Regions from separate parts of the Paenibacillus sp. A3M_27_13 genome, predicted to be linked through region 2. Evidence: riboswitches for the same ligand, from Rfam matches in the RefSeq annotation. Region 2 holds a riboswitch; each other region holds the start of a gene.
What was found. A riboswitch is a leader RNA that binds a small molecule or an ion and turns the genes downstream of it on or off. The one in region 2 is predicted to bind glycine.
Positions count from the first base shown of each region.

Region 1: linked by a shared signal. The riboswitch ahead of gcvT (glycine cleavage system aminomethyltransferase GcvT) and the one ahead of sdaAB (L-serine ammonia-lyase, iron-sulfur-dependent subunit beta) in region 2 are both predicted to bind glycine.
Region 3: linked by a shared signal. The riboswitch ahead of NLX82_RS16595 (alanine/glycine:cation symporter family protein) and the one ahead of sdaAB (L-serine ammonia-lyase, iron-sulfur-dependent subunit beta) in region 2 are both predicted to bind glycine.

Region 1 is NZ_JANAVE010000001.1:1,413,327-1,424,437, forward strand. It holds gene NLX82_RS06240 (mannitol-1-phosphate 5-dehydrogenase) at 1-237, opposite strand, end outside; gene NLX82_RS06245 (PTS mannitol transporter subunit IIA) at 234-668, opposite strand; gene NLX82_RS06250 (BglG family transcription antiterminator) at 665-2,743, opposite strand; gene NLX82_RS06255 (PTS mannitol transporter subunit IIBC) at 2,825-4,303, opposite strand; gene gcvH (glycine cleavage system protein GcvH) at 4,681-5,079, opposite strand; glycine riboswitch at 5,474-5,572, shown strand; gene gcvT (glycine cleavage system aminomethyltransferase GcvT) at 5,749-6,849, shown strand; gene gcvPA (aminomethyl-transferring glycine dehydrogenase subunit GcvPA) at 6,978-8,333, shown strand; gene gcvPB (aminomethyl-transferring glycine dehydrogenase subunit GcvPB) at 8,330-9,826, shown strand; gene ptsP (phosphoenolpyruvate--protein phosphotransferase) at 9,946-11,111, opposite strand, start outside.
Region 2 is NZ_JANAVE010000005.1:11,444-22,554, reverse strand. It holds gene NLX82_RS18095 (ABC transporter permease) at 1-661, opposite strand, end outside; gene opp4B (oligopeptide ABC transporter permease) at 690-1,658, opposite strand; gene NLX82_RS18085 (ABC transporter ATP-binding protein) at 1,672-2,598, opposite strand; gene NLX82_RS18080 (ABC transporter ATP-binding protein) at 2,576-3,607, opposite strand; gene NLX82_RS18075 (DUF6359 domain-containing protein) at 3,933-5,522, opposite strand; glycine riboswitch at 5,737-5,852, shown strand; gene sdaAB (L-serine ammonia-lyase, iron-sulfur-dependent subunit beta) at 6,064-6,753, shown strand; gene sdaAA (L-serine ammonia-lyase, iron-sulfur-dependent, subunit alpha) at 6,743-7,642, shown strand; gene NLX82_RS18060 (Ig-like domain-containing protein) at 7,713-10,049, opposite strand; gene NLX82_RS18055 (serine hydrolase domain-containing protein) at 10,265-11,111, opposite strand, start outside.
Region 3 is NZ_JANAVE010000004.1:72,083-83,193, reverse strand. It holds gene NLX82_RS16605 (LacI family DNA-binding transcriptional regulator) at 149-1,120, opposite strand; gene NLX82_RS16600 (glycoside hydrolase family 1 protein) at 1,334-2,791, shown strand; glycine riboswitch at 2,961-3,037, shown strand; glycine riboswitch at 3,056-3,150, shown strand; gene NLX82_RS16595 (alanine/glycine:cation symporter family protein) at 3,310-4,728, shown strand; gene NLX82_RS16590 (iron-containing alcohol dehydrogenase) at 4,786-5,958, opposite strand; gene NLX82_RS16585 (carbohydrate ABC transporter permease) at 6,110-6,937, opposite strand; gene NLX82_RS16580 (carbohydrate ABC transporter permease) at 6,960-7,835, opposite strand; gene NLX82_RS16575 (ABC transporter substrate-binding protein) at 7,867-9,150, opposite strand; gene NLX82_RS16570 (LysR family transcriptional regulator) at 9,380-10,252, opposite strand; gene NLX82_RS16565 (ACP S-malonyltransferase) at 10,428-11,111, shown strand, end outside.

The DNA.
Region 1 (11,111 bases), on a different contig from region 2:
GTCTACCGCATCCGCTACAGCGGATGCATCTCTGCCGTCAATCGCCGTTACATTCGTGACCAGCTCCGTATCCTTTGTATCATTGGCTAGCTCTACGGTGTATTGTTTACGACGACGTAACTCGGATACAAGGGTGTCGTTGACATCTGAAAAGACAACCTCATAGCCTGCACGCGACAGAATCAATCCGATAAAGCCGCGACCAATATTTCCTGCTCCAAAGTGGACGGCTCTCATAGCTCCATCTCACTTTCGAACAGATCTATAATTTCCTGTGGGGTCACCGCGTTGCGAAGTTTATCCATATTTTCTTCCTCCGCACACACCACAGCGATACTCGTCAAAATCTCCATATGATCGCCGCCTTGTGCTGCAATGCCGATTACCATGTATGCTTTTTCTTCCCCAAAATCTATGCCTTGCGGAAACTGAACGATGGAGATGCCTGTGGATTGAATAAGCATCTTGGATTCCTTGGTGCCATGTGGAATAGCCAGCCCGTTCCCAATATAGGTGGACACGATCTCCTCGCGTTCCAGCATCTTGTCAATGTACTCACTTGAAATATGTCTTGCATCCAGCAGGATTTGTCCAGCCATACGAATCGCCTCATATTTGTCTTTGGCGGTTGCGTTCATTTTTACTTTGTCTATCGTCATAATACTCACGGTAGGTTCCTCCCTGTCCCTAATTTACTGTGGAAAAATTCAGCTAGTTCACTCGATATATAATTGACAATATGATCCCTGCTACCGTGTTCCAGTAGCGTAACCATGTCTTCCTGCAAGAGTAATGCACTAATCTCGCTCAATACCTCCAAGCTTTCTCTCGGCAGCTCACGAGGTCCCAACATGAGCAGCACGCATTCTACCTGTTCGCCTGTATCCGCCAACAGCGGCTCTGCCAGCTTATACAAGGTAAGCGAAGGCTTGCGAATATAGTGGCTGCGCGTATGAACTAAAGCAATGGAGGTATCAGAGATCACCTGACTACCTTGGCGCTCTCTTTCCATGAGCTGTGCAGCAACCGCAGAAGGCTCTGTAATATTCCCCCGCCCCGCCTCCAACATGCATATAGCCTCTACGGTCGCCGCCATATCCATCCCCTGATTTTCCAGCGGATACACTTGAAATTGCTGTACAATGTGTACAATTTCCTCAAGACTTTTCCGCAGACCGGTAAGCCACTCTATATCCTGACCAGGCTGAACAGCCTGTTCCTGCTGATGGTCATTGGGATGATTGAGTGTAATATGCTGGATGAATTGACGCAGGCGATCACTCTCCTCCTGCGTCAGCAACGGGCTGATCTTAAGATACCGATCCGGTTCAAGCGGTAGCTCTACTGTCGAAATGATCAGATCATAATCCTCCTTGGGAATCCGCGCCGCCTCGTACCATGAAGCCCTATCCACAATTTTGATCTGTGGGAGCTCTTTGGCGAGCCTTGTTGCCAAAAGTCTGGATGATCCAATACCGCTCGTGCAGACTACGATGGCCCGCACCTCCCGCCGCAATTGTCGTAGCCGCTCCAGCGAAGCGCCAAAATGCATGACGAGAAATCCGATCTCTTCATCTGGTACTTTCATTTCTGTCATGTCCGCCGCAGCCTTTTTCACTGAGTCGAATAAGCTGCTGTAATCCTTGCGGATTTGCTGAAGGAGGGGGTTACGAATCGACCTGCCTTCCTTCAAACGTTTGAACACCGGGGCCATATGGGCAATCAGTCCTTCACGCAGAACACGGTCCTCTTCCAATGGCGTGCCTGTCTCTTCCTCCACACGACGAATCAACTCATGAACCGACTCCAACAGTACGAGATCATCCAACGGCAGTAGTCGGGTAGAGTGATCCTCGGCATCACGAAATAGCAGCCTGAGATAAGATCGTTCCGGCTCTGGAAATTCAATATCCAGCGCCTCTGACAACTCCGTGCATATGCGTTCCACCATAGCTGTGCGAAGCATGATATTTTCATCTGAATCTGTTTTTAAATACGAGAGAAGAGGATCTATAACATACCCGAGTCGCAGACGTACCAGCGAAACGCAAATTTGAATCAGCAGCTCCATGTATTTGCTTTCCACCATGTTTTCCAACCATTTTTCATGGGGCTGCCAGAGGGCCTTTTCCACAATCAGCAGGTTATCTCTGCCAATCATCTCCAGCAACTTGTCGGCGACACGGGTTACAGAACGAAGTTCTTCCCGGGCTGAAAACAGATCGGATTCATCCAAATATTCGAGAGCCAGCTCGGAAATCGCCCGTCTTTTGTCTGTCTCCCGCCCTGTAATCTCGACCCCGTACCCTCGTCTGCGCACAAGCATGAGTCCCCGTTCCCCAATCCAGCCTTGTAATTCGTCCAGATCATGACTGACCGTAGTTACCGTGACTTTCAAGTCTGAAGCCAGCGCCAGCAGCTTGATCGGCTCCTGTGTATCCAGCAGCATGCAGAGAACCACGATCTTTCTCTCCTCAGCCGAATATTCGTCTGACTTTGTATGCAGCAATTGCCTTCGCAGGCATACAAGCTGAGCTGGGTCAGCATCTATACAGATACCAATCCCTGACTTTTTCTCCAGCTTCACCTCATGAGCTGCCAGCCAATGCTCGACTGCGCCCAGTTCCCGATGAACCGTCCTTGTGCTGACATTGATCTTCGTGGCAATTTCCCCGGCTGTAACCTCTTTGGACTGCTCCAGAAGATATTCCACGATGTCACGTTGTCGTTTCGTAATATTCATAAGCGCATACCGTTCCTTCCCAAGCTCATCCCTCCAGCAGGAGACGTACACTGCATACAGTCCGCCTGACTACGACGGGGATTAAGAATCGGATTTCAGACGTTCAACCAGCGCTTCGTATTCAGGGCTCTTCAGAAAATTGTCAATGGAAATGTGCTCAGCATTCGGGGCTACTGTTTTAGCCCGGTCTGTCAACGTTTTTTGCGTAATGACAATATCCGCATCCTGTGGAATTTCACTGATTGCCGTATTCGTAACTGTTACGCCTACACCCGCCTGCTTCATTTTTTTGCGTAAAATCGAGGCGCCCATAGCGCTTGAACCCATACCTGCATCACAGGAAAAGACGATCTTGTTCACTTCGGATTTATCCTTGAGCGTTCGAGCTGCGGCAATCTCAGCAGCACGATCAGATTCGTGGTTATCTTCCATTACAGTGGCGTTAGCACTTGCACTCTTGCTTTGATTTTTCATATCTTTCAGGCGGGAAGCAGCTTCCTCCAGCCCCTCTTCTTTTTGCTTACTAGTCTTGAGTAACACTGCGGCAACAGCAAAGGATACGACCGCAGCAGCGATCACCCCGCTCAGCATTGGCAAATATCCGCCTTTTGGCGTCATTAGAAAATAGGCGATGATGCTGCCCGGTGAAGGAGCAGCAACCAGTCCGGCACCTGTCAACATAAAACAGAAGGTTCCCACAACGCCCCCAGCTATAGCAGCAAGAATCAAAATCGGCTTCATCAAAATATAAGGGAAATAAATTTCATGAATCCCGCCGAAGAAATGAATGATGACCGCTCCAGGAGCCGATGACTTCGCAGAGCCTTTGCCGAACAGGCAGTAGGCTAGCAAAATACCGAGCCCCGGCCCAGGGTTGGATTCCAGCATAAACAGTACGGATTTTCCTGTTCTTGCAGCTTCCTCTAACGCAATCGGACTCAATACTCCGTGATTCAGCGCGTTGTTTAAAAATAATACTTTTCCGGGCTCAATAATGAGGTTGACAAGCGGCAATAGCCCTGCGTTCACGAGGAACTGTACCCCTGCCGACAACACTTGACTGATCATTTGTACAATCGGGCCAATCGCCACATGGGCAAGCAGCGCTAGAATGGCACCGATAATTCCGGCCGAAAAGTTATTGACCAGCATTTCAAAGCCTGATCTGACTTTGCCTTCAATGGCCTTGTCGAACTTCTTCAATATCCACGCAGCCAGCGGACCAGCGACCATCGCGCCCAGGAACATCGGGATATCGGCTCCCACTATGACACCCATCGTCATAATGGCACCAATCACACCTCCACGCTGTCCGTGAATCATCGTGCCCCCTGTATAACCGATCAGTAACGGCAACAAATAATTTTTCATCGGGTCAACCAATTGTGCAAAACCTTCATTCGGGAACCATCCGGTCGGAATAAAGAGTGCCGTAATCAGCCCCCACGCAATAAATGCTCCCATATTGGGCATAACCATACCGCTAAGAAAACGGCCAAAACGCTGTACGGCGACACGAGTGCCTCCTTTTGAACTTGGCTTTGCGTCCAATGTACTCATATTCAAATCCTCCTTGTAGGTAAGCATCACTACCTTTTCTTAAAATTCATACTAAATGACAGCGCTATCTTCATCAACGAAATGAAAACGTACTTTCGTCATGAACGTTGATGACAACATTTAAATTTAAATTATCCGGGAAGGTATTATACCTGCATAATTCTTCTTAATATGACCTGTAGCTATAGAAATTAGTCGAAAAACCGTGCTGGATTATGTATGATTCTTATATGGGGACAACCCTCTAAATCAGAATAAAACACGTAATTACGTTTGCAAAAAGACAAAAAAATAGCCGCTACGTCAAATCATAGCGACTATTTTATACAAAAATCGAGCAGACAAATAACCCTCTTACTCCATACTACAATGCTCCATTACTGCTCATCGGAAATCAACTGCTCATACTGATCCGCAGACAGTAGCTTGCCCAAGGCTTCCTCCACATCTTTATCCATCTCTACTTCGATCATCCAACCTTTTTCATAGGGAGATTCATTCACTAGCTCAGGTGTACTTTCCAGCGTTTCATTCACTTTTAGTATAGTTCCCGTCACCGGAGCAAAAAGGTCGGATACTGTCTTCACCGATTCAATCGTACCGATCTCCGCTCCCTGCTCAATCGTTGCTCCCGCCTCAGGTAATTCTACAAAAACAATATCACCCAGTTGATGCTGTGCAAAGTCTGTAATACCAATTCGTACCGTTCCATTCTCTGTCCGCTGAACCCACTCATGTTCGTCTGTATACCAAAGTTGCTGCTTTACTTCACTCATTCTGTTCCCCTCACTTCCATATGAATAAAATCGCTTTTGCTCACCTGTACTAGACAGGTTAAGATTATGACAACAAGAACACTGATGTCAATAATACTAACAAAAATACTTCATATCACCTCATATAGCGTACTATATAAAAATATGATAGCTTATAACAAACGCTTACATATCCTTATTTATATATTAAATGTTTTTTCTATTGTTTTTGATGACATTTTTATTGACATTTTGAATGAATTTGCGTATTAATGGGTTATAGCAAATGCTTTGGGAAACACCCCGACAACTGCAAACGCGGATGAACGCGGAGGGAGAGACTGCCAAAAAGATTCGCATAGCTGTTGCCGCTTGTGAGACATAAGTGCACGCGAATCGGATCAAGTTGTTATCTGCAAAGCCAGGTAATATACCGTTGATCCCGAAGGTAGCGCCGAAGGAGTAAACCTGCATTGCAGGTGAATCTCTCAGGCAAAAGGACCTCTGCCGGACGCATCTCTGGAGAGCATTCGCTATTGGAGCGGATCACCCAAGGGGAAACCCGGTACATACCGGGGTAACTTTCTGGTATCAAGGACAGAGCTGAAAAAAGAGTGTAGACTGCCGTCTATACGTTTTTTTCGGCCTGTCTTTTTTGTTTAGCTGATCACACCGGATAGGAGTGGAAAAATGACTAATTTGCGAAAAACACCGCTATATTCGTCCTACGGGACGCAGTCTGGGGTTCGTTGTATTGACTTTGGCGGCTGGGAGCTCCCGGTTCAGTTTAGCGGCATTCAAAAGGAGCATGAGGCCGTCCGGCAACGTGCGGGTTTATTCGATGTATCGCATATGGGCGAATTTTTGGTTGAAGGCAAAGAGGCCGAAGCTTTTCTGCAAAGGGTGACCACGAATGATGTCAGCCAGTTGGAACCAGGTCAGGCACAATATTCACTCCTGTGTTACCCCGATGGAGGGGTAGTAGACGACCTACTTGTTTACTGCAAAGGACCGGAGCACTACATGCTCGTTGTGAACGCCTCCAACATCGATAAGGATTGGGATTGGCTAATTCGTCATATGCCTACATCCGTTCACATGGAGAATGTGTCTGATGCGATAGCATTGCTGGCGTTGCAAGGACCGGAAGCAGCACGTATTGCCGCAGCCGTGGCAGATACGGACATTACGAATCTGGCATCTTTCCGCTTCCATGAGAACGTGCCATTGTTCGGAGCAAAAGCACTGGTCTCACGAACCGGATATACGGGCGAAGACGGTTTTGAATTTTATATACCTGCTGCAGAAGCACCAGCTGTATGGGAGGGTTTGCTTCGTTCCGGTGAGTCGTATGGGCTGATTCCCGCTGGACTTGGTGCTCGGGATACCCTACGCTTTGAGGCACGATTGCCGCTGTACGGTCAGGAGTTATCTGCCACGATTTCACCACTCGAAGCCGGTCTAGGGTTCTTCGTCAAGCTGAATAAAGGAGATTTTATCGGTAGAGAAGCACTGCAACGTCAGAAAGAACAAGGGATTCCTCGCAAATTGATCGGGCTGGAAATGATTGATCGCGGTATCCCACGCGCCCATTACCCGGTATTCGCAGAAGGACAACACATTGGTGAGGTCACAACGGGGACTCAGTCGCCCACCTTGAAGCGTAATCTGGGCCTCGCCTTGGTGGACAGTCGTTTTAGCGCCCTCTCCACACCGCTGGAGGTTGAGATTCGTGGCAAACGCCTGCGTGCCGAGGTGGTGGCAGCACCCTTTTATAAACGCCCGCGCTGATCTTAAACTCTTTTTATTTCTATAAAGCAAATATGTCAGATATGAACTTCTGGGTTTTTCATCTCACACACTTTTTTATTAGCTAATTTACGATCTAAAATCTTGCTTTTCGAAAGGAGTCAGAACCTATGAAGCAGCATCGTTATCTCCCTATGACTGAACAGGATCAAACCGAAATGCTGCGTGTGGTGGGTGTATCATCTATTGATGATTTATTCAGTGACATTCCAGAGGCCATTCGATATCAAGGGGAACTCCCTCTCTCTTCTCGACTCGATGAGAAAGCCTTAACCCGCCACTTGGCCGAGCTGGCCGGACACAACGCCAATACAGACACACATGCCAGCTTCCTTGGCGCAGGAATTTATGATCATCATATTCCGTCCGTCATCCAGCACATCACTTCACGCTCGGAATTCTATACAGCCTACACCCCCTATCAGCCGGAAGTAAGCCAAGGCGAGCTACAAGCCATTTTCGAGTTTCAGTCGTATATTTGCGAATTGACGGGCATGGCTGTAGCTAATGCCAGCATGTACGACGGAGCGACTGCACTGGCGGAAGCGGGCTCACTGTCCGCCGCAGCTACCCGCCGTAAACAGCTTATCGTATCAAGGTCCGTCCATCCGGAGGCACGTCAGGTATTGGCAGCCTATGCACGCGGATTGGATTTGGACATCGTGGAGATCGGCTGTTCGGACGGCGTAACGGATGCTGATGCGCTAGCGGCAGCCGTATCGGAACAGACCGCGGCTGTTTTGGTCCAAAGCCCCAACTTTTTCGGAGCCGTGGAAAACCTGAAGCCGATGGCTGACCTCATCCATGCGCACAAAGGTCTTTTGGTCGTCAGTGCCAATCCACTAGCACTTGGCTTGCTGGAAACACCCGGCAAACAGGGCGCGGATATTGTGGTAGGAGACGCACAGCCACTTGGCATCTCCTCTTCTCTCGGCGGTCCGACCTGTGGATACTTTGCCGTTTCTCAGGCACATATGCGCCGTATCCCCGGCCGTATTGTGGGTCAGACCACTGACCGCAACGGTAAACGCGGCTTCGTGCTGACCTTGCAAGCGCGGGAACAGCATATCCGCCGCGAAAAGGCCACCTCTAACATTTGCTCCAACCAAGCGTTGCTAGCTTTATCTGCATCTGTATACTTGTCTGTCATGGGTAGACAGGGGATCAAGGAAGTAGCCGAGCTAAATTTGCATAAAAGCCGTTATGCTTTAGAGCAATTGCTGAGCTTGAAGGGCATAACTGCCTCGTTTAACGCACCAACCTTTAATGAGTTTGCCCTTAGACTGCCTGAGGGTACGGATATGAGCAAACTCCAGGCCGAGCTGCTAGCTGCTGGATTTATCGCTGGCTACGATTTGGGCCGGGACTATGAGGAACTTGCTGGTCACATGTTGATTGCCGTGACGGAGCAAAGGACCAAAGAAGAGATTGACCAATTTGTACACACCTTGGGGGGATTGCTATGACACACACCGGACAGGATCAGAAACAAGGGCTGTTGAAGGAACACGATCAAGCGCTCATTTTTGAATTGAGCCGTCCGGGTCGCATCGCCTATTCCCTTCCCGAGTGCGACGTTCCCCGTCGCCCGGTGGCAGAGCTTTTGCCAGATTATGCGCTGCGCAGCGAACCTGCGGCATTACCCGAGGTATACGAAGTAGACGTTATTCGGCATTATACTGCCTTGTCCCGGCGCAATTTCGGCGTGGACAACGGATTTTATCCGCTCGGCTCCTGTACGATGAAATACAATCCGAAAGTGAATGAGGATGTCGCCCGATATACAGGCTTCGCCAAAATCCATCCATATCAGCCCGAGGAGAGCATCCAGGGTGCCATGGAGCTGCTGTATACGCTCCAAAATGATTTGGCTGCGTTAACTGGCATGGATGCCGTCACGCTTCAGCCCGCCGCGGGCGCCCATGGCGAATGGACCGGGCTGATGATGATTCGCTCATACCACGAAGCACGTGGTGAGCGACGTACCAAGGTGCTCGTGCCGGATTCCTCGCACGGAACGAACCCCGCCAGCGCAACCGTCGCGGGCTTCGAAACAGTCACCCTTCCCTCCACCCCTGAGGGGCTGGTGGATCTGGATGCGTTACGTCAAGCCGTAGGCAACGACACCGCGGCGCTCATGCTGACCAATCCGAACACGCTTGGGCTGTTCGAGAAGCAAATCACTGACATTGCTGCCATCGTGCATGACGCGGGTGGTCTGCTCTACTATGACGGGGCGAACTCCAACGCCATCATGGGGATTACCCGTCCCGGAGATATGGGCTTCGATGTAGTACATCTCAATTTGCACAAAACGATGAGTACCCCGCACGGCGGCGGTGGCCCCGGCGCTGGGCCTGTCGGCGTAAAGCAACGGCTCATCCCTTATTTACCCAAGCCACTTGTCGTACGGGATCCGCAGGGGGTGTACCACTGGGACCGGGAACAGGGAGATTCTATTGGACGGGTTAAAGCCTTTTACGGCAACTTCGGTATTCTCGTCCGTGCCTATGCCTATATCCGTAGCTACGGTCCTGACGGCTTAAAGCGTGTATCGGAATGCGCTGTGCTCAATGCCAATTACATGATGCATCGGCTCGCTCCACATTTTGACCTGCCCTACCCTGGACATTGCAAACACGAATTTGTCATGTCAGGGCGAGGCTTGAAAAAATTTGGAGTGCGTACGCTTGATGTAGCCAAACGGCTGCTTGATTTCGGCTACCATCCGCCTACAATTTACTTCCCTCTGAATGTAGAGGAATGCATCATGATCGAGCCCACAGAGACGGAAAGTAAGGAGACACTTGATGCTTTTGTCGACACTATGATTCATATTGCGCGGGAAGCAGAAGAGAACCCTGAGCTGGTGCTCAATGCACCATATACTACTCCAGTCACACGATTGGACGAAACTACCGCAGCTCGCAAACCTGTACTGAATTGCTCATGCAGTTAAAAACAAATTCTACTTAAAGCATGCAAAAAAGCCGGTATCTATTAGATACCGGCTGCTGTATGTACACAGCAATTTTTTTGTTGGAAAAAGATATAACCTTTGAAATGTAATACCCTTCCTTAACCTTCGATGCTTTGAACCAATTCAACAACCTGTTCTGCTGTTTGCATGTCCAGAGCTTTTGTAGCCAGTTTTTCCATGTCCGCACGGGACAACTTGGAGATTTGACTACGTGCTGGCAGAATGGAAGTTGCGCTCATACTGAACTCATCAAGTCCCAGACCCAGCAGCAACGGAATTGCTGTTGTATCTCCTGCCATTTCGCCACACATACCAACCCAACGTCCTTCACGGTGAGCGGCATCAATAACCATTTTCACCAGACGCAGAATGGATGGATTGTATGGTTGATACAGGTAAGAAACCCGCTCGTTCATGCGATCCGCTGCCATTGTGTATTGAATCAGATCGTTTGTACCGATACTGAAGAAATCCACTTCTTTTGCGAATTGGTCAGCCAATACCGCTGTAGAAGGAATTTCTACCATGATGCCCAGCTGAATTTCTTCAGATACGGATACACCCTCGGTTACCAACTTTTCCTTTTCTTCCAACAAAACAGCTTTAGCTTCACGGAATTCGTTCAGCGTAGCAATCATTGGGAACATGATGCGCAGGTTACCATGCACACTCGCACGCAACAAAGCACGCAATTGAGTGCGGAAAATATCCTGGCGATCCAGACACAGACGAATAGCACGGAATCCGAGGAACGGATTCATTTCTTTCGGCAGGTCCAGATAAGGAAGTTCTTTGTCGCCACCGATGTCCAAAGTACGAACTACAACCGGTTTACCTTCCATTCTTTCCAGAACGGTTTTGTACGCCGTATACTGTACTTCTTCGGATGGAAGCTTATCGCGTCCCATGTACAAGAACTCCGTACGGTACAAGCCAACGCCTTCACCACCGTTGTCCAGAACACCAGCTACATCATTAGGCGTACCAATATTGGCTGCCAGTTCGACATGGACACCATCGACAGAAACCGTAGCTTCGCCGCGCAGCTTACGCCACTCTTCGCGTTGCTTGTCGTATGCCACCTGTTTAGCACGGTATTCCGCAACAATCTCTTCGGTAGGGTTCACGAATACGTGACCATCCAAACCATCAACGATAATCAAATCACCGCTTTTAGCTTGAGACAATATATTTTTCGTTCCCACAACTGCAGGAATTTCAAGTGAGCGAGCCATAATAGCCGAATGCGAAGTACGTCCGCCGA
Region 2 (11,111 bases):
TGACGATCACGACCGAGCTAAGATTAGGCAGCACGCCAAACCAGATGATTTTCCAATTGGGTGTGCCAAGGGTTTTGGAAGCCTGCACATAATCCAGTTCGCGCTCCGACAACACCTTGGCCCGGATCAGACGTGCTTTTCCAATCCATAAAAAGGCAGTCATAATGAAAATAAAGGACCCTATGCCGCTTTTGGGTACAATGCTGACAAATACGATGACCAACATCAGAAATGGAAGTACCAGAATAAAATCAATGATCCGCATGATGATGTTATCGACCAGCCCCCCATAAAAACCAGCCAGCAAACCTAACGTTAAGCCAATAGCGGCAGATAACAATGTAATCGTAAAGCCGATGGTGAAGGAATTGCGGGCTCCAATGACCAGCTGGCCAAAAATATCCCTGCCCGCTCGATCTGTGCCCAGCCAATGCACTGAGCCGGGAGCTTCACGGATTGCGCCCAAATCCACCGTCGTGACTACATCCTGATTTACAAACAGGACAGAGGCATATATAAAGATCAAAAACAGAATTACAAAGCCAATGGAAACCAAGGCCATTTTGTCACGCACCAGCTCACGACGCAGTACAGACCAACTGGATGGTGATTTACGAATGATTTCCGGCGTGAAGACCTCCTCCACCTGTATAGACACCATAATCCCTCCCTTTCTCTAGACTTGTTCGCTATTCAATTCGAATGCGGGGATCGACTTTGCTCAGGATGACATCAGATAAAAGGGTTCCTAATAGCGCCAAGAAGCCGGAGACCATGACCAGTGCGTTCACGACTGAAAAATCCCGTTGAGTGATGGACTGGAGAAATAGTTGGCCCAACCCCGGGTATCCAAAAATAGATTCAAGGAAAATGTTACCTGCAATTACTCCCGTCAGGTCATAGCCCAAAAAGGCAGCAATCGGCAATAGAGAGTTTTTGAAAATATGGCGGGAATAAATTTTACCTTCGGGCACCCCTTTGGAACGCGCTGTTTTCACAAAATCCTTCAGTCGTGTGTCAATGACCTCATTGCGCAAATACTGAATCGTAGCCGTTGTACTGAGCAATGCGCCTGTAACCGCCGGTAAAATGAGATGATACGACTTGTTCACGTAATATGACCATGTCCCCGGCTCCACGCCTACATCCACACTGCCGCTGGTTGGAAACCAGCCGAGCCTGAATCCGAATACGTACAGCAGCAACAACGCGAGTATAAATAGAGGTGTCGCAAAGCTGAGATAGGTATAGCCCACTACGGTTTTGTCCAGCAGACTATGCTGATAACGACCGCTGAGTACGCCGAGCGGAATGGCGATCAGATACGTCAGAACCAGAATTACTACGCCCAGAAAGAACGTGTTCCCCAGACGGCTGCCAATCAGATCGGTAACGCTAATTTTATGTACATAAGATTTGCCCAGATCCCCGTGAGCAAGCTGGACGAGCCAGTTCCCATACTGCACCCACACCGGATCATTCAGTCCCAGTCTTTGTCGCTGTTCTTCCAGTGCGGCCGGATTCAGATTGGGTGTCGAAGTAATAAGTCCTGTCAGTGCATCCCCCGGCATAGCCTTAGCCAGGAAAAATATAAGCACGCTCAGTGCAAAAAGTTGAGGGATCATAACCAGCAGCCGACGCAGTGTAAATTTCCACATTTCTGTACCCCCCTTATGGTAGCGCGACTTGATGAGATGGACTTACTGATTTTAGTGCAAACGGCTTTCCACTCACGTCTAGATGTTTGGGCAGCTCTGTTTTGTAGGAGGATAAAAGCATTCGCCTTTTTTGGGCATTTTCCAGCCGTTTTGTAGGATCAATATTGGGAATGGTTGCAATGAGGCGCTGGGTATACAGATGCTGTGGACGCTCATAAATGTCTTGCTCGCTCCCCTGCTCCACTAGACGGCCCCGGTACATAATGCCGATTTGGTCGCACATATGGCGGATAATACCCAAGTCATGACTGATGAACAAATACGTCAAATTAAATTCCCGTTGCACATCCTTCATAAAATTAAGCACCTGTGCCTGCACGGAAACGTCCAACGCCGACACCGGCTCATCAGCAATGATCAGCTTGGGGTTTAATGTCAGCGCACGCGCGATCCCGATCCGTTGCCGTTGCCCCCCGGAAAATTCATGCGGATATTTGTAGGCTGCATCGGCGTTCAAGCCGACCTTTTCCAGCAACGTCTGTACTTTCCTCCGTTCCTCCTCACTGCTCAGCCTTTCAAAATTTCGCAGCGGTTCAGCAATGACATCCAATACGCGCTTGCGCGGGTTGAGCGAAGAGTAGGGGTCCTGAAAAATCATCTGAATGTCTCTACGCAGCGGATGACGGTTGTTACGGCTCAGAGCCGCAAGGTCCTTTCCCTTAAAAAGAATCCGTCCGCTCGTCAGCTTATTTAGACCGATGATCGTCCTGCCTGTCGTCGTTTTTCCACAGCCGGATTCTCCCACCAGCCCGTATGTCTGGCCTGCCTCAATGCTGATCGACACGCCATCCACTGCTTTCACCTGATCGATAACACGCTGGAAGAAACCACCGCGCACCGGATAGTGGACCCTCAAATCATTTAACTCCAGTAGTGCCATGAGCAGCTTCCCCCTTTGCCTCGTCTTCAAAATGAAAATGCTGGTAACATGTACAACGGACCCAATGTCCAGGGGAAATTTCATTTAGTTGGGGATGGTCTTCATGCACTCCCTGCTGAATCCAGGGAATACGCGGGGCAAAGCGACAGCTATTGCGGGGGATATCTTGTAATGAGGGAACAATGCCGCCGATGACATGCAGTGATTCCCCCTTGGTATGCGATCCCGGCATGGAAGCAAGCAAAGAACGCGTGTACGGATGCTGTGGATGCCTGAATAATTCAAAAACATCAGCGCTCTCCACGATTTCTCCGGCATACATGACCACCACACGGTCGGCTACTTCTGCCACAACACCAAGATCATGCGTAATCAAGATAATTCCGCTCCCACTCTCCTGTTGAAGCTGTTTGAGCAAGTCGAGAATTTGCGATTGGATCGTTACATCGAGCGCAGTAGTTGGTTCATCTGCGATAATAAGAGAAGGTCGGCAAGCTATGGCAATCGCGATCATCACACGCTGACGCATCCCTCCTGACAGTTCATGCGGATACTGCTCATACACACGCACAGGATTCGGTATATCTACGCTTTCCAGCAGCTCCAGCACACGTTCCCTTTTTTGCTTCGTAGATAGTGACGTATGATAATCAAGATTTTCCTCAATCTGCTTACCAATGCTCATTAACGGGTTGAGTGCTGTCAGCGGGTCCTGAAAGATCATGCCAATGCCCGCTCCGCGGATTTTATTCATTTGCCCTGAAGAAAGACGGTTCAGGTCCGTGCCTTTAAAAAGGACCTCTCCCTCTACACGCGTGCGTTCCATGTCATGCAGTTGTGCGATCGAAAGCGCCAGCGCGCTTTTGCCACAGCCGGATTCTCCGACTACAGCCAGCACTTCATTGGGGTTGACCGTCAGATCCAGATGGTCGACTGCGGGGTGATATTGATCATTGATGCGAAAAGATACGGATAATCCTTTAATTTCCAACACGGGTCCGGTATTCAATGCGCGCTTCCTCCATTCTCCATGGTCTTGTCCCGCTTATTCTCACCATGTTTGATGTTTAAAACCTCTCATGAACATTACATACCGTTTTTGTCGGAATAATTTGAATACATCCTATCACCAGTATATGGATATATCAATTAAGATTATGCTATCAACATCATTTAAAAAATCAATGATCCAGCAGTAGCGCGGTCTTTCTGGCACAAAATGTAATGAAATAACCAACCACAGGTTAATTTTCATCACAAAAAAAGTCGCCTGATCCCTCTGCAGGGATCAAACGACTAACTAATACCAGCTCACATTGAGCTTCTGGCGATAATTACGAAGCCGCTCCATAGGAGCCAGACTTGAACGTTCTAGGATCGTACCATTTGTAGCCTGCTGCTGGAGCAGACCAAGGCTCAGGCTGCGGTTCTGTGGAAGCCGCAGGCTCCTCAAATGGCAGAAGCTTCGTTGGCTGATCCAGAGTCAAACCTGCCACATCAGACAATTTCGTGTAGTCCTGCTTCCATGCAAGCCATTGAACCGTCTGCACCAGGAAGGTGGAATCATCCACTTCTTTAAAACCATCATATGTCTTCTTCGACTGTCCGTTTTCCTCACGCACATATTTCGGTGTAGCATCTTCTACAGGGGAAGAATCACCGATGAACGCTGCCTTGCCTTGACCTACCTTGGAGATAGCGGCATAAGGTCCTTCCGCACGGCCCCCGCCGTTATAAACTCCCTGGTCTACCGCATTACCCCATTTTTTCGTGCCTGAAGGGATATAAGCAATGCCTTTAGCCTTGGTAGGATCAATAATAGCCAGCGTAGATCCTGCATGCATTGCAATCGAGCGCACACCCTTGGTAATGCCGAAAGATTGATCTGCGGCTACAATTTCGGTAGCATTCACATCACCCAGCGCATTGTAACGGAAACGAACGCCAAAGTTGGCCGCCAGCCAATCGGAGCTTGTTAATCCTTGCATCGCCGGTGATGCAGCTTCTTCTGCAGTCATGCCCTTGGCCGGATTAGTATAGGCTCCACGACGGTAACCATTCATAACCTCGGAGGAATCCCAACGGTTTTTGTTACGGTCCGCATTATAATGATCGGAGATGAAGAAGACGCTCCCCCCGCTATTCACGTATTGCAGCAGGGCAGCCTGCTCGGATGCCTTAAAGGCAACATTCGCTTCACCAATAATGAACACATCATATTGGCGCAGCTTGTCATATGTTATGGCCTGCTCTCCATAAGTAAAAGGAATGGGACGATTCAATTGGTCTACCGTAAAGCCTACATTACGCAGTCCATTGGCAAAGTCGGAGAAGGCGCCTTCAATGACCCAATCTGCTGCACCAGCGGTCTGTGCGTGCGTATTATCGAACAGCACCTTTTTGCCTTTTCCATCCGGCAGTGTAGTACCGGGTTGACCCGGGTTGCCAGGTTCGCCTGGTTCCCCCGGCTCGCTTCCGCTCACCAGTTCAACAGCGCTTGGGCTTTTCACTCCACCAAAATTATTGTAGGCGCCGAGTGTACCCGTCACACGAATTTTGCTGCCGATCAGCTCAGGATGGCCTGATAGCCCATATTGCCCTCTGTACGCTGAAGTCAGCTGTACATCCAACAGATTAGACGTATTACGTTCATTAGCCTGGTCAGCAATCAGTACGTTAAAATCATTCGCGAACGGGGAAGAAAAGTTAGCCGTTTTCGATCCGGTAGCATGTCCGACGATGTAACCTTCCACCGTCACCGTACCTCCACTGCTTTGGCGCTGAAGTGCTTCGGCTACTGTCAATGCTCCCTCCGCCTTGACCTGACCGAATGGAACGAAGATCCCAATCAGCAGTGATACGATCGCTGCTAGATGCAACATCCCTTTTAAGCGTGAACCTGTGAATCGCAAGCCTTTTACCATACGTCAATATCCCTCCTATGATTTCCATAAATATACTTGTCCTTTATCAGATTAGCCGCCAATCTTCTAATTCCTTCCTGATTTCATCCATAATTATGTAAATTTTAATCTTTTTTATTGGGAACGCACCTGTTTATGTAAAAATTAAACCTGTGATTGACACCGAGCACGGCATACATTACGCTAAGAAAGACATGTAGAACGGTATACGCGAATGAAGATGACGGGAGAGTCTGTCCAGGGAGCCTACGCTCTGGCGGCACCGAAGGAGCAAGACGCCAGCACCCGGCTGGCGGATAATCTCTCAGGTCCATGTATCGTCATCTGACGCAACTCTGGAGAGAGCGCAAGCCACCCAAGGGGTAAGGCGGTAAGAACACCGCACGAAACTCTCAGGTAACGAGGACAGAGATAAGGGAAACTTCCTTATCCTGTCCTTTTTTGTGCTCACATTGTGCGTCAGCATTAGGAACCGTCATAACCGCGCAAAGACGCGGAAATACCATATAGTATGGTATTAGAACATACAGGGGGCCACACCATGCGTTTCAAAGATGTATTTTCTATTATCGGTCCGGCCATGACCGGACCTTCCAGTTCACACACCGCAGGCGCGGTGCGGCTCGCACGCGTTGCCCGGCACTGGCTCGGGACGCAGCCTGACCGTGCCCGCATGACGCTATACGGCTCCTTTGCCGACACGTATAAAGGACACGGTACAGACCTGGCGCTCATCGCAGGGCTGCTTAATTACGATACGGACGATCACCGGATTCCGGATGCCGAGCAATGGGCAGAGCAAGCCGGGATGGCCGTGGAATTCGCCGTCAGCGGACTCCCCGCGCCTCATCCGAACACTGTCCGTTTCGAGCTGTGGAAGGGCGAGGATCAGCGCACACTGTTGGGCTCCTCCATCGGCGGCGGCAGCATCCATGTCCAGCAGCTTAACGAATTCCGGGTCAATCTGACCGGGGAGCTGCCTACGCTGGTGCTTCTCCACTCGGATAAGCCTGGTACATTGGGCGCGATAACTTCAGCGCTGGGCGCGGCCCACATTAACATTGCCTATATGCACGTAGATCGCAAAGGCCGGGATGGTGAAGCACTCACCGCCATTGAAACGGACAGTTCTGCTCCAGCTGAACTGATTGCGGAACTGCGTTCTTTACCTCATATGTATGAAATTAAGATGATTAATTTGAAAAAAGGAGCTGAATCCGATGCGGTTTAGCCATCTGCATGAAATCAGCGCTTTATGCGCTGAAGAATCCACCACAATTGGCCGTTTGATGATTCAAGAGCAGGTACAAGAGACGAATACAACGGAGGAAGAAATCTTTCGCCAAATGTCTGATTATTATGAAGTCATGAAGGAAGCCGTTCATCGCGGTCAGACACAAGACACCGTATCCCGCAGTGGATTGACGGGCGGTGACGGCAAGCGCCTAGCCGAGTATCTGCGGTCAGGGGAAACCTGCTCCGGTGATGCCTCCGCGCTTGCCATGGCTTATGCCCTCTCCGTGTCGGAGGTTAATGCATCCATGGGTCGCATTGTGGCCACGCCTACCGCAGGCTCATGTGGGGTTATCCCTGGTGTGTTCATCAGTGCGCAGGAGCGGTTCGGCTGGGATGATGAGCATATGGTGAACGGCCTGTTCGCCGCTGGAGCCATTGGCTACGTGATCGCCAACAACTCATTCATTTCTGGCGCGGAAGGAGGCTGTCAGGCTGAGATTGGCTCAGCTATCGGGATGGCCGCTGGCGCTATGGTCGAGCTGCGCGGTGGTACGCCTGAACAGGCTGTTCACGCCGTAGGTCTCGCTCTTAAGAACACGCTCGGTCTGATTTGCGATCCCGTCGCCGGACTCGTGGAGATTCCGTGCATCGTGCGCAACGGGCTGGGAGCCGTGACTGCGCTTGCCGCAGCGGATATGGCTCTGGCGGGTGTGCGCAGCGCTATTCCGTCTGACGAAGTCATTGACGTGATGCTTGAAGTCGGCAGTGCGATGCCGTCGAAGCACCGCGAGACCGCCAAAGGCGGCTTGGCCCAGACGCCGACTGGCAAGCGTTTGACCGAATCACTTACACGCAACACACCGACCAAGAAGGATAAGTCATAATTTATAAGCGGTAGCCTCCTTAAAAAAAAGAGCAAGCATGTCGTCCTTGGACGTATGCTTGCTCTCTTTTTTACTGAACGGTTACCTGTATCTTCGTCATTTTACCTGCATATTTCACAGTAATTACTGCTTTGCCCTTGCCCTGTGCCTTAATGTTACCGTCTTTGACGGTCGCAACAACAATTCTGGACGAGGACCAGACAGCCGGTTTGGAAACATCCTTCTCCGACTCATCCTTATACGTGGCTGTAGCCGTAACCTTAGCCAGCTGTCCTGCCTTCAAATTCAAAGCAACTTCGTCTGTTTGCAGATATTTAAGCGTATCAACATCCACGGGTACACTGATTATCTTCCCGCCAAACTTCGCCTGAATGTTAGCTTTACCGTAGCTGACCGCGGTAACCTGACCCTTTTTAACAGTGGCTACCTTATAATTAGACGTTTTCCATTCAGCTTGGGTCGTAACGTCCTTTTCTTTACCATCACTCGATTTAACCACAATCGCGATGGTTTTTTGATCTCCAGATTTGAGCGATAGCGCGATTGCATCCGCTTCAATCTTTTGCGCTACGTCCACTTCTACCGTAAACGTAATGTTTTGCTTGCCATATGAAGCAGTCACCGTTGCCTTACCGCTACCATTCGCTTTGATCAAACCTTCGCTAACTTCAACCACTTTTACATTGCTAGTTGTCCAGGTGGCGTCCTTGGTTACATCTGTTTTTGTACCGCCACTCTTAACTCCTGTTACTTTTAGCTGCTTCGTTTCCTGAGCACCAAGCGCAATTACACGCGAGTCTGTTTCCAGACGATCTACAAGGCCTACTTGTACGTTAATCGTCAGTTTTTTGCCATTATAGGTCGCTGTAATAACCGCTTTACCAGCGGATTTACCCGTAATCGTTCCTTTGGACACAGAAGCAATATCTTCCGCGCTTGAAGCCCATTCTGCATCCTGTGTTACATCTTCCTTACGCCCATCCGCATAAGTAGCCGTCAAAGTTGCAGTATAGTTCTCATCAATATCAATCGTTGCCGTTTTGGAGGACAGAGACAGATCACCGGGTACATTTACGGATACCGTAGCTGTAACTGTTTTGCCACCATAAGAAGCGGTGATCGTAGCCTCACCTGTTTTATAACCCGTGACTTCTCCCGCACTGACAAAAGCGATATCTTCATTGCTGGACTTCCACTCTGCCTTACTTGTGATATCTTCTTCCGTACCTGTTACATACGTTGCGGTCAGCTTGAGCTTTTTGGATTCCTTGGCATTCAGGCTCAGCTTGTCCTCACTCAAATCCAAATATCTGGAGGTTTCGACATCTGTCTTGATCGAAACAGTCTTATCTCCATACTTAGCGGTCACCGTAGCCGAACCCGCTCCAATGGCCATAATCGTTCCCTTATTCACAGTCGCAATTTTTTCATCGCTTGATGTCCAAGTAGCTTTATCTGTGATATCCGTTACCGTCCCATCCGGATAAACGGCAGAAACTTGTATTTTTTTAGATTCATCCAGACGGAGAAAAATATTGGATTCGCTGGCTTTCAGCTTATTCGTTTGATCGACATCTACCGAAATCGTAGCGGACATCGTGCCATATTTACCTGTAATTGTCGCCTTTCCCGCGCTGTAGCCGGTAATGGTGCCTTTCAGTACATCCGCCACAGCTGCATTGCTGGAGCTCCATTCAGCGGACTCTGTTACGTCCTGTACCGATCCATCCGGGAACGTCGCCGTAAGTTTAACCTTCTCAGTATCCTTCAGCAAAAGAGAAACCTCTGATGAACTGACATCGAGACGTTTAACCTGCTCCACCTGCACAGCAATGGTTACGGTCTGTTGACCATATACGGCCTTAATATTGGCTGTACCTGCTCCCTGAGCGGTAACCAATCCGTTAACTACTGTGGCTACCTTTTGATTATCGGAGGTCCAAGTAGCATCACCCGAAACCTGAGCTGTTGTATTATCACTGTATGTCGCTGTCAAATCAACCTGTCCTGTACCGCTTGAACGCAAGTTCAGGCTTTGTACACTGGATGTCAGCGCCTTAACCTTTTTCGTTACATGTACCTGAACCGATTGCACCTTCTCTTTATAGGTCGCAACCACGGTGGCTTCCCCTTCAGCCTTGGCCGAAACTGTACCGTTATACACGGTAGCAATAGTTGTATTATCACTTTTCCAATCCGTGCTTACGGTTACATTCGAGGTTGTCCCATCGCTAAAAACAGCAGTAGCCGTCAACGCAGCCGTATCTCCCTGCTGCAAAGTTACCTCGTTAGAGGAAAGGACAATCTTGGAAAGCACCGCATCCGCAGCAGATGCAAACCCTGCATATGATGTAAAACTTGAAATCAGGATGACCAACGCCAGAAAACCGGACCATCTATTCTTCAAAATCTAATTCCCTCCCATTCCAAAACTTAAATTAAGGATTTCGCAAAATCCTTACACCTACGTTTTATGTCGTCATATGGAAAAGAATAGTTTAGGCTTCGAAGGAAATTTGGTCCTTATTAACTAGATCATTTCTGATAAAGATTAGACATTACAATTTGTGTAGCTTCAGAGCCATAGTGAAGAGTTTACCCAACAGACCCACAACCTCGCATTTACAAACAGCTATAAGCTGCTGCGCGAACTCTCAAATGATGGTATTCTTCCATATTAGGAGCCAGTTGGTGCATATAAACGACGGAGAATTGTTCGCTTGGATCTATAGAAACCCAAGTGCCTGCTACTCCCGTCCAGCCAAATTCTCCAATAGAACTATTTGCATGCCCAGCCGCTTTATCAATTAACGTGCGCACGCCCAGTCCGTAACCATAACCTGTATGATAAGAATTAGTAAAATCCAATAATTGATCTGTATTCAGATGATTGGTGCGCATTAAATCAATAGTTTTTCTCCCTAATAGCCTCACACCATCTACCATACCTCCATTCGACAGCATTTGTGAAAATGTAAGGTACTCCTTAACTGTCGAATACAGACCTGCGCCCCCACTTTCATATAGAGCATCGGGCTGATGATATTCATCCAAGAAACCCTCTATTTTCTCTAGCTCTCCGGCGTCTGTCCGTTGGTAAAAGGAGGCCATTCGCGATTCAATATCTCCACGATATCGGTAACCTGTATTGTTCATTCCAAGCGGGTCAAATATTTCATCCTTTAGGAATTGCCCTAATGATTTACCTGAAATCACTTCAATAAGACCTGCAACCAGGTCATGTCCATATCCGTATAACCAGCGTGTTCCCGGCTCAAATGAAAGTGGAATCTCAGAAAGCGCTTTAATTTCTGTGCGCAGATCATATTTCCCCTGCTTTTCCTTTAACGTTCTAAGGACCTTTTGCATGGCCCGTCCTGTCTCTGAAGACTCGGAAGCATAGGGAAGACCCACACTCATATTGAATATATGCTTAATTAAAATGGGTTTCTCCGCCTTATCCACATAG
Region 3 (11,111 bases), on a different contig from region 2:
CAGGCATTGCCCGCATCACCGGTCACAATCCTTCGATATAGTGCTATTGTAGCACAAAAAAAAGCGATTTCAACATATTTTATTCTGATTCGACAAAAAATATTTCATATCAAGGCCCTTTTGCCTAATTTGCAAGTAAATCGTTACCTTACGTGGTCGTACGTTCAATGAGGCAGTACTCTAGCGAATGAAGCTCCATTTGGCGTCCAATCAGCTGAGGGGAAAGCATGAAAAAAGCATTTTGTGCTTGAGCCATGATGGGATTTTGAATCGTTGTAATCCCCATCGTATGCGCCAGCTCCGTGTTATCGAATCCGACAATCGCCAGATCTTCCGGTACGTTCAGCCGTTGTCTGCGTGCTTCGCAGAGAATGCCCACTGCTACATAATCGTTAGCACATAAAATAGCCTCTGGGAATTCTTCCCGACGCTGTAACAAATCCCGTACGACCTGTTCGCCATCACGGATATTATAAATAGAAGAGTGATTCCAGTGTTGCAACACTGGAAGATTGTGCTCACTCATGATCTGTTCGTAGGCTCGTTGTCTGCTATGGGTATTGATGCTGCTCGGACGACCAAAAGCATTGGCTATACGAGTATAGCCTTTTTGTATCAAATGTTTTAGCGCTAACATATATCCTTCATACTGATCCATAGCGACGGAGCGAATATCGGTATGCTCCATTCGTTGCCACGAAACGATCGGGCCATATTTGCAATAGGTACTCAAAAAATCAGTGTCATTCACGCAGGAAATGATGACCAGCGCATCGACTCTTTTTCTTTTTAAATCCTCAAAGGCTTGAAGCTCTTTCTTTTTGTCTTCTCCCGAAGTATAAATAATGGTTTGGAATTCATACTGGCCGGCTACTTCCACAAAGCTGTCCAGAAAAGCCAGAACAATTTCATTAATAGTTGAAGTAATGATACCGATCTGAAGCGTCTGACCCTTGGATAGAGAAATGGCATTCCGATTAGGAACATAATCCAATTCCTGCATGATTTTTAAAATCTTAGTTCTTGTTTCGTGACTGACATGGGGTGACTGATTTAATACTCTGGATACCGTAGCTTTGGAAAAGCCCGCCAGTTTTGCAATTTGATCAAGATTCGACATGATGCTTCTCCTCACATAAGAAAAAAATACTTGACATGAAACGCGTTACAACGATTAGGATGCTTATGAAGGCATTACGTCTATTTTAAAGCATCTGTCAATCCTTTTCAAAGGAAGAACGGTTACCGTTAGGTATTGATTCACATTTGCAGCACTTGATGGGATTACTTGACCAAAGTAAAAATCTTAAATACGGAAAGAGGTTTTTATACCATGACGAAGACGCTAAAAGGATTTCCGAAAAACTTCTTGTGGGGCGGGGCAACCGCAGCCAACCAATTGGAAGGTGCTTTTGACGTAGATGGAAAAGGATTGTCCAGTGCGGACATGGTTGCCTATGTACCCAAAGCAGAGCGCAAGAACGATCATGCTATGGAGATTTCGTCCGAGCGACTCGAAGACATTTTGGCAGGCAAAGTCAATGCCCGTTTTCCAAAACGTGAAGGTGTGGACTTCTTCCACCACTACAAAGAAGATATTGCATTGTTCGCGGAAATGGGCTTTAAGGTATTTCGTATGTCCATCAACTGGTCGCGGATTTTCCCGAATGGCTATGATGCCGAGCCGAATGAAGCGGGACTGCAATTCTACGATAATGTATTTGATGAGCTGCGCAAATATGGTATTGAACCGCTGGTAACATTGTCACATTATGAGACACCGCTGGGTTTGACTCAGAAGTATAATGGCTGGCTGGGTCGTGAAGTTATACAGCACTACGTAAATTATGCCGAAACTGTGTTCACGCGTTATAAGGATAAAGTAAAATACTGGCTGACTTTTAATGAAATCAATGTAATGACCATGAGTCCGTTTACTGGTGGCGGGGTGGTCATTGACCGCGTAGAAAACAAGCAGCAAGCGATATACCAAGCACTGCATCATCAATTTGTAGCTAGTGCACTGGCGACAAAACGAGGACATGAGATCATCCCGGGCTCTCAAATCGGCTGTATGCTGGCTCGTTTGGAAAGCTACCCACATACGTGTAACCCACAGGATATACTGAAAGCCCAGCATGAAAATCAGATGAACCTGTTCTTTACGGATGTGCATGCCCGTGGGGAATATTCCAACTACATGGATCGTTATTTTGAAGAAAATAATGTTGTTATACACACAGAACCAGGCGATGCCGAAATTTTAAAAAATAACACGGTCGATTATATCTCATTCAGCTACTACATGACCTTGACCGTATCTGCAGGTCCAGAAGGCGAGAAAGCAGCAGGAAACCTGATTGGCGGCGTGAAAAATCCATATTTACAGTCCTCTGACTGGGGATGGCAAATTGATCCGATCGGCCTGCGTGTTACGCTGAACACGTTTTATGACCGCTACCAAAAGCCGCTGTTCATCGTGGAAAATGGTTTGGGTGCGTATGATAAGGTGGAAGAAGACGGCTCTGTGCATGATACGTATCGCATTGATTACTTGCGTCAGCATATTGCCCAAATGAAGGAAGCGATTGCCGACGGTGTTGATCTGATTGGTTACACCAGCTGGGGTCCTATCGACCTTGTGAGCATGTCTACTTCCGAAATGTCCAAGCGCTACGGATTTATTTACGTTGATCTGGATGATGACGGTAACGGAACGCTCAAACGCTCCAAAAAGGACTCATTTAACTGGTATAAAAATGTGATAGCAACCAATGGTGAAGAATTGTAATTCCAAATTTTCTCGGGCGGGTATAGCAGAGGACATCCTAAGGATGCAATCTGCTGTACCCGCTTTTTTTGATAGACATAATAATAATGTTTCAGAGGGCTTCACAAACTTTTCACTTGTAATAAGCTGAAAGTTTTCTGTATAATAAATAAAAATTTCATATGTCTGGTTGATGTTTGCGGGAGATGGAACGAAAGTTCCGACCGAAGGGGCAAAACTCTCAGGTGCTTAGGCTGATTACAGCAACAAGCGGGGACCGTAAACGGACAGAACTCTGGAGAGACCCTTAATTGGGCGCCGAAGGTGCACCGCAGAGAACATCTGCTTAAACTCTCAGGCAAAAGGACAGAGACGCGAATAACCTGTGACAGGGAATGCCCTAGGCTTTTTTATAAGCTATTAGAGGCAGAAACCTGCGCAAGATGGTTGTATTTTTTCGTGCCTTTAACCTCTCCAGGAGTCGAATCAGCGGATTTGACTCTTTTTTGTTTTCTAATATGCTGGAGGAGCGGGTTGAAATGAATTTGGTACATGTGTTAGAAGCGATTAGCAGTTGGATATGGGGGGCGCCTCTCATCATTCTTGTCATGGGAACGGGGTTGTGGCTGACCATACGTTTGAAGATGCTGCAGGTATTCCGCCTGCCCCTGGCGATCAAGCTGATCGGTAAGGCCCCGAATGAAGGCAGCGGGGATGTAAGTAGTTTTGCGGCTTTGAGTACAGCGTTGGCGGCTACAGTTGGCACAGGAAGTATTGTCGGCGTAGCGACAGCCATTAAGCTGGGCGGGCCGGGTGCCTTGTTCTGGATGGTCGTTGCAGCCTTTTTTGGGATGGCGACGAAATATGCGGAAGGTGTACTTGCGGTAAAATACCGGGTGAAGGATCGGAATGGGCAATTTTCCGGCGGCCCGATGTATTATATTGAGAAAGGTCTGGGACGCCGTTTTAAACCGCTGGCGATGCTGTTTGCTTTTTCGGGCATGCTGGTAGCGTTGTTCGGGATTGGAACGTTTCCGCAGGTCAAAGCGATTGTATCTTCGACCGAAAACAGTTTTGGCGTTCCGCCCATTGTAACGGCACTGATTATTGCTATCCTTACAGGACTTGTTACTATTGGAGGACTCAAAAGCATTGCCAAGGTATCGACGAAGGTCGTTCCTTTTAAAACAGGCTTGTACGTACTGATCTGTCTCATCGTACTGATTCGGTTTGCTGACCAACTACCTGCCGCAATTGCGCTGGTGCTCCATTCGGCATTTTCAACTACATCTGCAACGGGCGGATTTGCCGGAGCTACGATTATGCTGGCGATGCGAAGTGGGGTAGCCAGAGGTATTTTTGCCAATGAGGCCGGATTGGGAAGCGCACCGATTGCAGCCGCAGCTGCCAAAACCAAATGGCCTGCGGAGCAAGGGCTAATTTCCATGACAGGCGTGTTTATTGATACGATGGTTATTTGTGTGATGACCGGGTTGACGCTACTGGTTAGTGGTGTGTGGAGCGGGCCTACCGATGCGGGCCTGATGACTCAGCAAGCATTTTCCAGCGCATTCCCGCTGGGGGCAGAACTGCTCACAATCATTCTGATTATGTTTGCGTTCACCACCATGCTCGGCTGGAACTATTACGGGGAACGCTGTGTTGAATATTTGCTTGGGGTCAAGTGGATTAAGCCATACCGCTATCTGTTCATCCTACTGGTTGCCGGGGGCGCGTTCATTAAACTGGATGCGATTTGGCTGCTGGCAGATATCTTTAACGCAATGATGGCTTTCCCGAACCTGATTGCCCTGCTCGGCTTATCAGGAATTGTAGTCGCAGAAACCCGAACCTATATGGATTCTCTGAATTCTAGTAAGAAAAAGGGCATTCTTGCAGGTGCCAGTGTAGGGGCAGCTATCCAAGTAGAAGAAAAAGGACAAACGGTTAATTCATAAATTCCAAAAGGGAGTGCCCTCAGTCATCACAGGCTTGAGGACACTCCCTTTTGAATGTTATAACGATGCGTGCAAAATAGCTGAAATATCTTCTTGGTTCAGCTTTTTATAATTACCGAAGCCTCCGTATTCCATTTCACGGGCTGCAATGTTTGCGACTTTTTCCAATTGCTCATCATTAATATTGTAATCGGCCAGGGTGGAAGGGGCACCGAGACTTGTCCAGAATGCACTCAGGCGATCAATCCCCTCCAAAGCAATTTCCTTATCCGTTTTACCAGTGGTATCTAAATCAAACATGCTGAGCATCAGCCGCTTCATGCGTGCAGCATCCTGATCCACCGTATGTCTCATCCAGTTGGGGAACAGGATCGCCAGACCGCCAGCATGAGGAATATCATATACAGCGGATAATGCATGTTCAATCGTATGCGAAGCCCAGTCCCCGAAGTAGCCCATTTGTAGTGTTCCGTTAAGGGCAATCGTTCCGGCATATAAAATCGTTTCACGATGCTCGTAGTTGTGCAAATCCTCCAGCAGCTTAGGTGCAGTTTCGATCACGGTTTGCAACACGGAAAAGCACATACGATCTTGCAACGGTGTATTTTTAACATTGTGAAAATATTGTTCAAACACATGGCTCATCATATCCACCATGCCATATACCGTCTGATCACGTGGCACAGAGAAGGTGTTTTTTGGGTCCAGAATCGAGAATTTCGGATGCGTTACCGCGCTGCCCCATACGTATTTTTCGTTCGTTTCCCAGTTGGTGATAACAGAATCCGGATTCATTTCTGAACCGGTGGCGGCGAGTGTGAGGATGGTGCCGAATGGCAGAGCCTGGGTCGGCATGTGCTTTTTGTTGATAATATCCCACACATCGCCGTCATATTCAGCCCCTGCTGCGATGGCTTTGGTGCAATCAATAACGCTTCCACCGCCTACAGCAAGTAAGAAGTCGATTTTTTCATTTCGGCAAATGTCGATACCCTTCTTAACGGTGGACAAGCGCGGATTCGGTTCTACGCCGGACAATTCATGAATGTTCAGATGTAGCGGTTCTAACGCGTTTAATACCTGGTCATATAGACCATTTCGTTTGACACTTCCGCCTCCATATACCAGCAAAATGTTTTTGCCGTAATTCAGCAGTTCCTGCTGGAGTTCTTCAATTTGATTGTCTCCAAAAATTAATTTGGTGGGGTTATAATATGTGAATTTGTTCATCTGGTAAGTTTCCCTCAGTTCTTCATTGTTCATGTTCAAATCGTAAATCGCTTAACCTGATTGCCTGTTGGATACCTAACTTCATCATGTAAGCTATTTGAAATGACGATTAACCATTATACATGAAATGAATAAGGGAATTCAAGTAAATCTAATCTTTGACCGCTCCGGCGGCAAGATCGGAAATAAACTGGCGGCTAATGAAAAGAAATAAAATAATAAGTGGCAGTACAGCCAGCAGGGTGCCCGCAATGACCATCGCATAATCCGTATTGTAAATCCCGTTCAATTGTGACAGTGCAATCTGGAGCGTGAATTTACGCTCATCCGTTAAGACGATTAGCGGCCATAAATAATCATTCCAGGCTCCTATAAAGGTAAACGCGCCGAGAAAAGCGAACGCAGGACGTAGAATAGGCAGTGCTACATTCAAGTACAGTCGAAAAAAGCTGCATCCGTCCATCCGGCCCGCATCCAGCAGTTCCTTTGGAATGGATTCTTCCGCATATTGACGAATCCAGAAAATGCCGAAGGCATTTACCATCCCCGGGATGATAAGCGCTTTGAACGTACCTACCCATCCAAAGGAGGCCATCATGACAAAGGAGGGGACAAGCGAAAGTTGTGAAGGGACCATCATCGTAGCTAGCAGAACGATAAATAGCACTTTTTTGCCCGGAAAATCAAACTTGGCGAATGCAAAACCTGCTAGTGAATCGAAAAACAGAACCAATAGGGTAACAGAACCGGCTACAAAAAGGGTATTAAAAAAGGCTCCGGCAAAATTAATCTGTTGTAATACTCTCGTTATGTTATCCAAGAAGTGGCTGCCAAACCACAATTGTGGTGGAAAACGATAGATGTCTGAGGTTGTACGGGTTGCCATGACGATCAGCCAGTAAAATGGAAACATCGACAGGATGATTCCCACCAACAATCCAGCATATAAAACAAAGGATTTTGCGCGTGTCTGCATCATGTTGTGAAGCTCCTTCCCATCGTTATTTTTTACCTTGAACGAGTTTCCAGTTTATGATGGAGAATAGAGCAATGATGAGGAACATGCCCCATCCGACGGCTGCACCATATCCAAAATAGTTGTTAATGAACGACTCGCGATACAGGTATAAAACGATGGTCATGCCACTTGCCCCGGAACCGCCGTCATTACCGACCAGGACCTGTGGCTCGGTGAAGAGCTGCATACCGCCGATGGTGGACGTAATCACCGTAAACAGAATGACTGGGCGTAGCATGGGGATAGTGATGCGGAAAAAAGCTTGCGCTCCGGTTGCCCCGTCTATTTTGGCGGCCTCATACAGCACATGCGGAATACTCTGGAGTCCAGCCAGATAGATGATTGAGTTATAGCCCATCCATCTCCATACGACCATAGAAGAAATGGCGATTTGGATACCCCATGGCACATTCAGCCATTGAACCATGGGTAGCCCCATGAGTTGCAGAAGGTAGTTGAGAAATCCAAAATTGTTGGCAAATAAGGCACCGAATATGATGGCAACAGCTACAATAGACGTCACATTTGGCAGGAAGAATCCGACTCGCCATAAGGTACGCATTTTCACAAAAGGGGCATAAAGCAGAAAGGCAATAATCAGTGCGAAGAATAGCATCGGAATCGTTGCATACACCCAGATCACAAAGGTGTTGCCTACAGCCTGCCAAAATTCATGATCTGTTACAAGGTAGCGAAAGTTGCCCCAGCCGTTGTAGGTCATGTCTCCGATCCCGTCCCATTTGTGAAACGCTAGATATAATGAAAAACCAATCGGAAACAGTCCAAAGATGCCAAACAGTAGATAAAACGGCGAGATCGCAGCATAAACGGCACGGTGCTTCCAGATTTCTCTCAGCATATTGTCCACACGCCTTTTTTGGATTTTGTTTTTACCGCTGTAATTCCCGTTCGATTCGATCCATTGTTTCCGTCCATAATGCATCGGAATTGGCATCCTGCTTGGCGACATTAGCAAGACGACGGGTCACAATGCCGTGGATGACAGGATAGCGCTCGCCGAAATAGCTGCTTTTCACATTACGTGCGGAGGTGGCAAAGATGAGTCCGGTGGCCTGACCACCAAAGAAAGGCTCGGGTGTCCCCATGATAGGATCGTTATAGACGCCGGGAGTGGACGGAAACAGTCCGATTTTGTGGTAGGCTTCCAGTTGGTGTTCCGGGTTTTGCAGCCAGGTCAGCACTTCAAAGGCTTCTTTGGGATGTTTGCTGGATTTGAGGATAGAAATGAAAGAACCACCCAGGTTGCCGTCTCCTCCAGGAGCACGGGCGACTCTCCATTTACCCGCTGTATCCGGCGCGGCCTCTGTGAGAACTTGCTTCATCCAGATAGCCCCTACAAAAGAGGCGATTTTGCCGTTATTGACTGAAGCGTTCCATTCGGGAGTCCAGCCATCCGCATTGGCGAGCAGATGCTTCTTGTGGAAATCGACAGCGGTTTTCCAGCCCAGACGGATGTCAGGAGATTGATTGCCGATATAGCTGCCATCTGGCTTGAAGTAAAGGTTTGTATGCTGAGCGAGTACCTGATTGTAAACGTTTACAATATTGTCAGCCAAAAATGAACGGCTTCCGAATTTCTGGCGAAGTTGTTCTCCGGCCGCCATGTAATCATCCCATGTGCGAATGGAGGCACTAACCTTTTCAGGATCACTAGGCAAGCCTGCTTGTTCAAACAGATCACTTCGGTAGAAGAGGGCGGTAGGTCCTGTATCCATGGGAAATGCGATCATTTTACCATCAGGAGTAATCCCCTGATTCCATTTCCATTCCAAATATTGATCCTTTAAGCGGTCTGCTCCGAGTTCCCTTAAGTCATAAAAACGATCCGCACTGGGGAACAGCTCCACCATCCAATCGTTCAGAGCTACGATGTCTGGTTCACCGGAACGAGCTGCGAGCGTTGTCTTCAGTTTGGCTTTGAAGTCACCGCCTATTTTTTGAGTTTTTAATTCAATGTTGGGAAATTGTTTTTCCGCCTGGGCGAGTAGTTCATCGTCAATGGAACGGTTCCAGTACCACAATGTAAGCGTTATCTTTTTTCCGTTTGACAAATTAGTTTCAGATGATTGACTTTCAGAGAACGAGGGTCCACTACAAGCACTGAACATCGTGAGAAAAGCAAGACATAATACCAGCCATTGTACTGTTTTCACATCATTTCCCTCCTTGCTGTCTGAGATAATCTGCCTGCTAAACAAGTTGTAAATGGTTTAGCTCCATCATATGAAGCTGTTACCCATTTATGTGCATTGACTTAACCAAAAACAAAAAAATTGAAACAAAGCATGTATAGAAATTAAATACTCTAAAGATATTGATCTTACTAATCCGAAGAATGATAAAACAATAAGGCAGATATTATGTCAAAAGGTATCTAAATCGTCAATGCTGAGCAATATCTTGGAAAAATCTAATGATGAATTCGAAGAACGATTTCTCTATATCGGTGTGCAGTTCCCCAGTAGGAAAGGACAGATAGATTGTTCGCGTACATCGAGGCTCCCTGATTTGAAGCAGCTTAATGTCTTCGGTTACGACGTTCCTCCACAGGATAGAAGGAATAAAGGAGATGCCAAGTCCTGTTTGAATCAACCCTCTTACCGTAGCCGGATCATCACTTTCAAAGACGATGTTGGGTTCAAAAGGGATGTGAGTAAAAAAGAGGTCCGTTGTTTTCCTAAGCGAATTACCAGGTGTAAGGCTGATAAACTTCTCATGCTCTAGATCTTTCAGGAATACGGTGTCCTGAACGCTCAGAGGGTGAGATTTTGGTACGCCAAGCAAAATTTCCTCCTCCAGCAGGATCGCATGCTCGTTGTCCGCCAACTCTTCGGACGTAATCGCAAAATCGTACGCCGGTCCTTTCTTCATCTTCGCAGGGTGCTGGGTCAGGTTGAATCTAATTTGAGGATAGAGATCGCGAAACTTGCCGACAAGGTTGGGCAATAGCATAGAGCCGACAGCGACGTATAACGTGATGACCTCTACCTTTTCGTTCTTCATTTCTTTGACTTCGGATACGCCTTGCTCTAGTGCTGATAGCGACTGGTTCACTCTTTTCAGGAACTTCTTGCCATATTCATTCAGCACGATATGTTTTCCTTCGCGGTCAAATAGCTGCACACCCAATTCCGTCTCCAGGTTTCTAATCATTTTACTTAAGGCAGGCTGTGAGATAAACAACTCGTTCGCGGCACGTGTGACATGCTCATACTTCGAGGTCACTTGAAAATACTTAAGCTGCAAATAATCCATAGTGAAAAATCTCCTTTATAACCACTAGGTTATCGATCATATGTGAATATATATATTTTACAGGTATTTACTCACTTCTTACAATTAACAATGTAAAGAAAATGAATCCGCTAAAGGTGGTGAGATTCTGAACATCGTTTTTACATTTCCCGGCCAGGGGTCACAGGTTCCTGGAATGCTCCAAGATGTACCCGAGTATGTGAAAAAGGCAACAAGTATCATCGGAACTGAACTGCGTGATGATGAGGAGGCTATGGGCTCAACGGTCTGGATTCAGATGGCACTCTTCGTTAAGGAGACGGCAATAGCCTACCGGTTGATCGAGCAGGGTATCCGGCCCCAATTCGTGGCAGGGCATTCCATTGGTGCATTTCCTGCGGCGGTCATCGCGGGAGTTCTCTCGTTCGAGGATGCGCTTCGGATCGTATGGCTCCGTGCCCGGTTGATGGAAGAAACCTTTCCTGAAGGCTATGGAATGGGTGTGATTATTGGGCTTACGCAGGCCGAGGTTCAACAAGCCGTGCTTCTCTCCCATAGTGAGGCGACGCCAGTCTACCTCTCGAATATAAACGCAGAGCAGCAAATCGTCGTATCCGGATCATTGGTAGGGTTAAATAAAGCATTTATGCATGTGAAAGAGCTTGGGACCGCTAAAACGGCGTTTCTGAAGGTTCCGATTCCTTCACACTCCCTGCTGATGTCAGAGGTAGCCAATAAGCTATTGCTGAAAATACACACTTTTTCTTTGCGGGACGCTCAAATACCATATTTGGTGAATCATACGGGCAGAAAGACGAAAGCCAAGGAAAAAATCGCGGAGGACCTTGCACTAAACGTAGCATATCCCGTTCGGTGGATG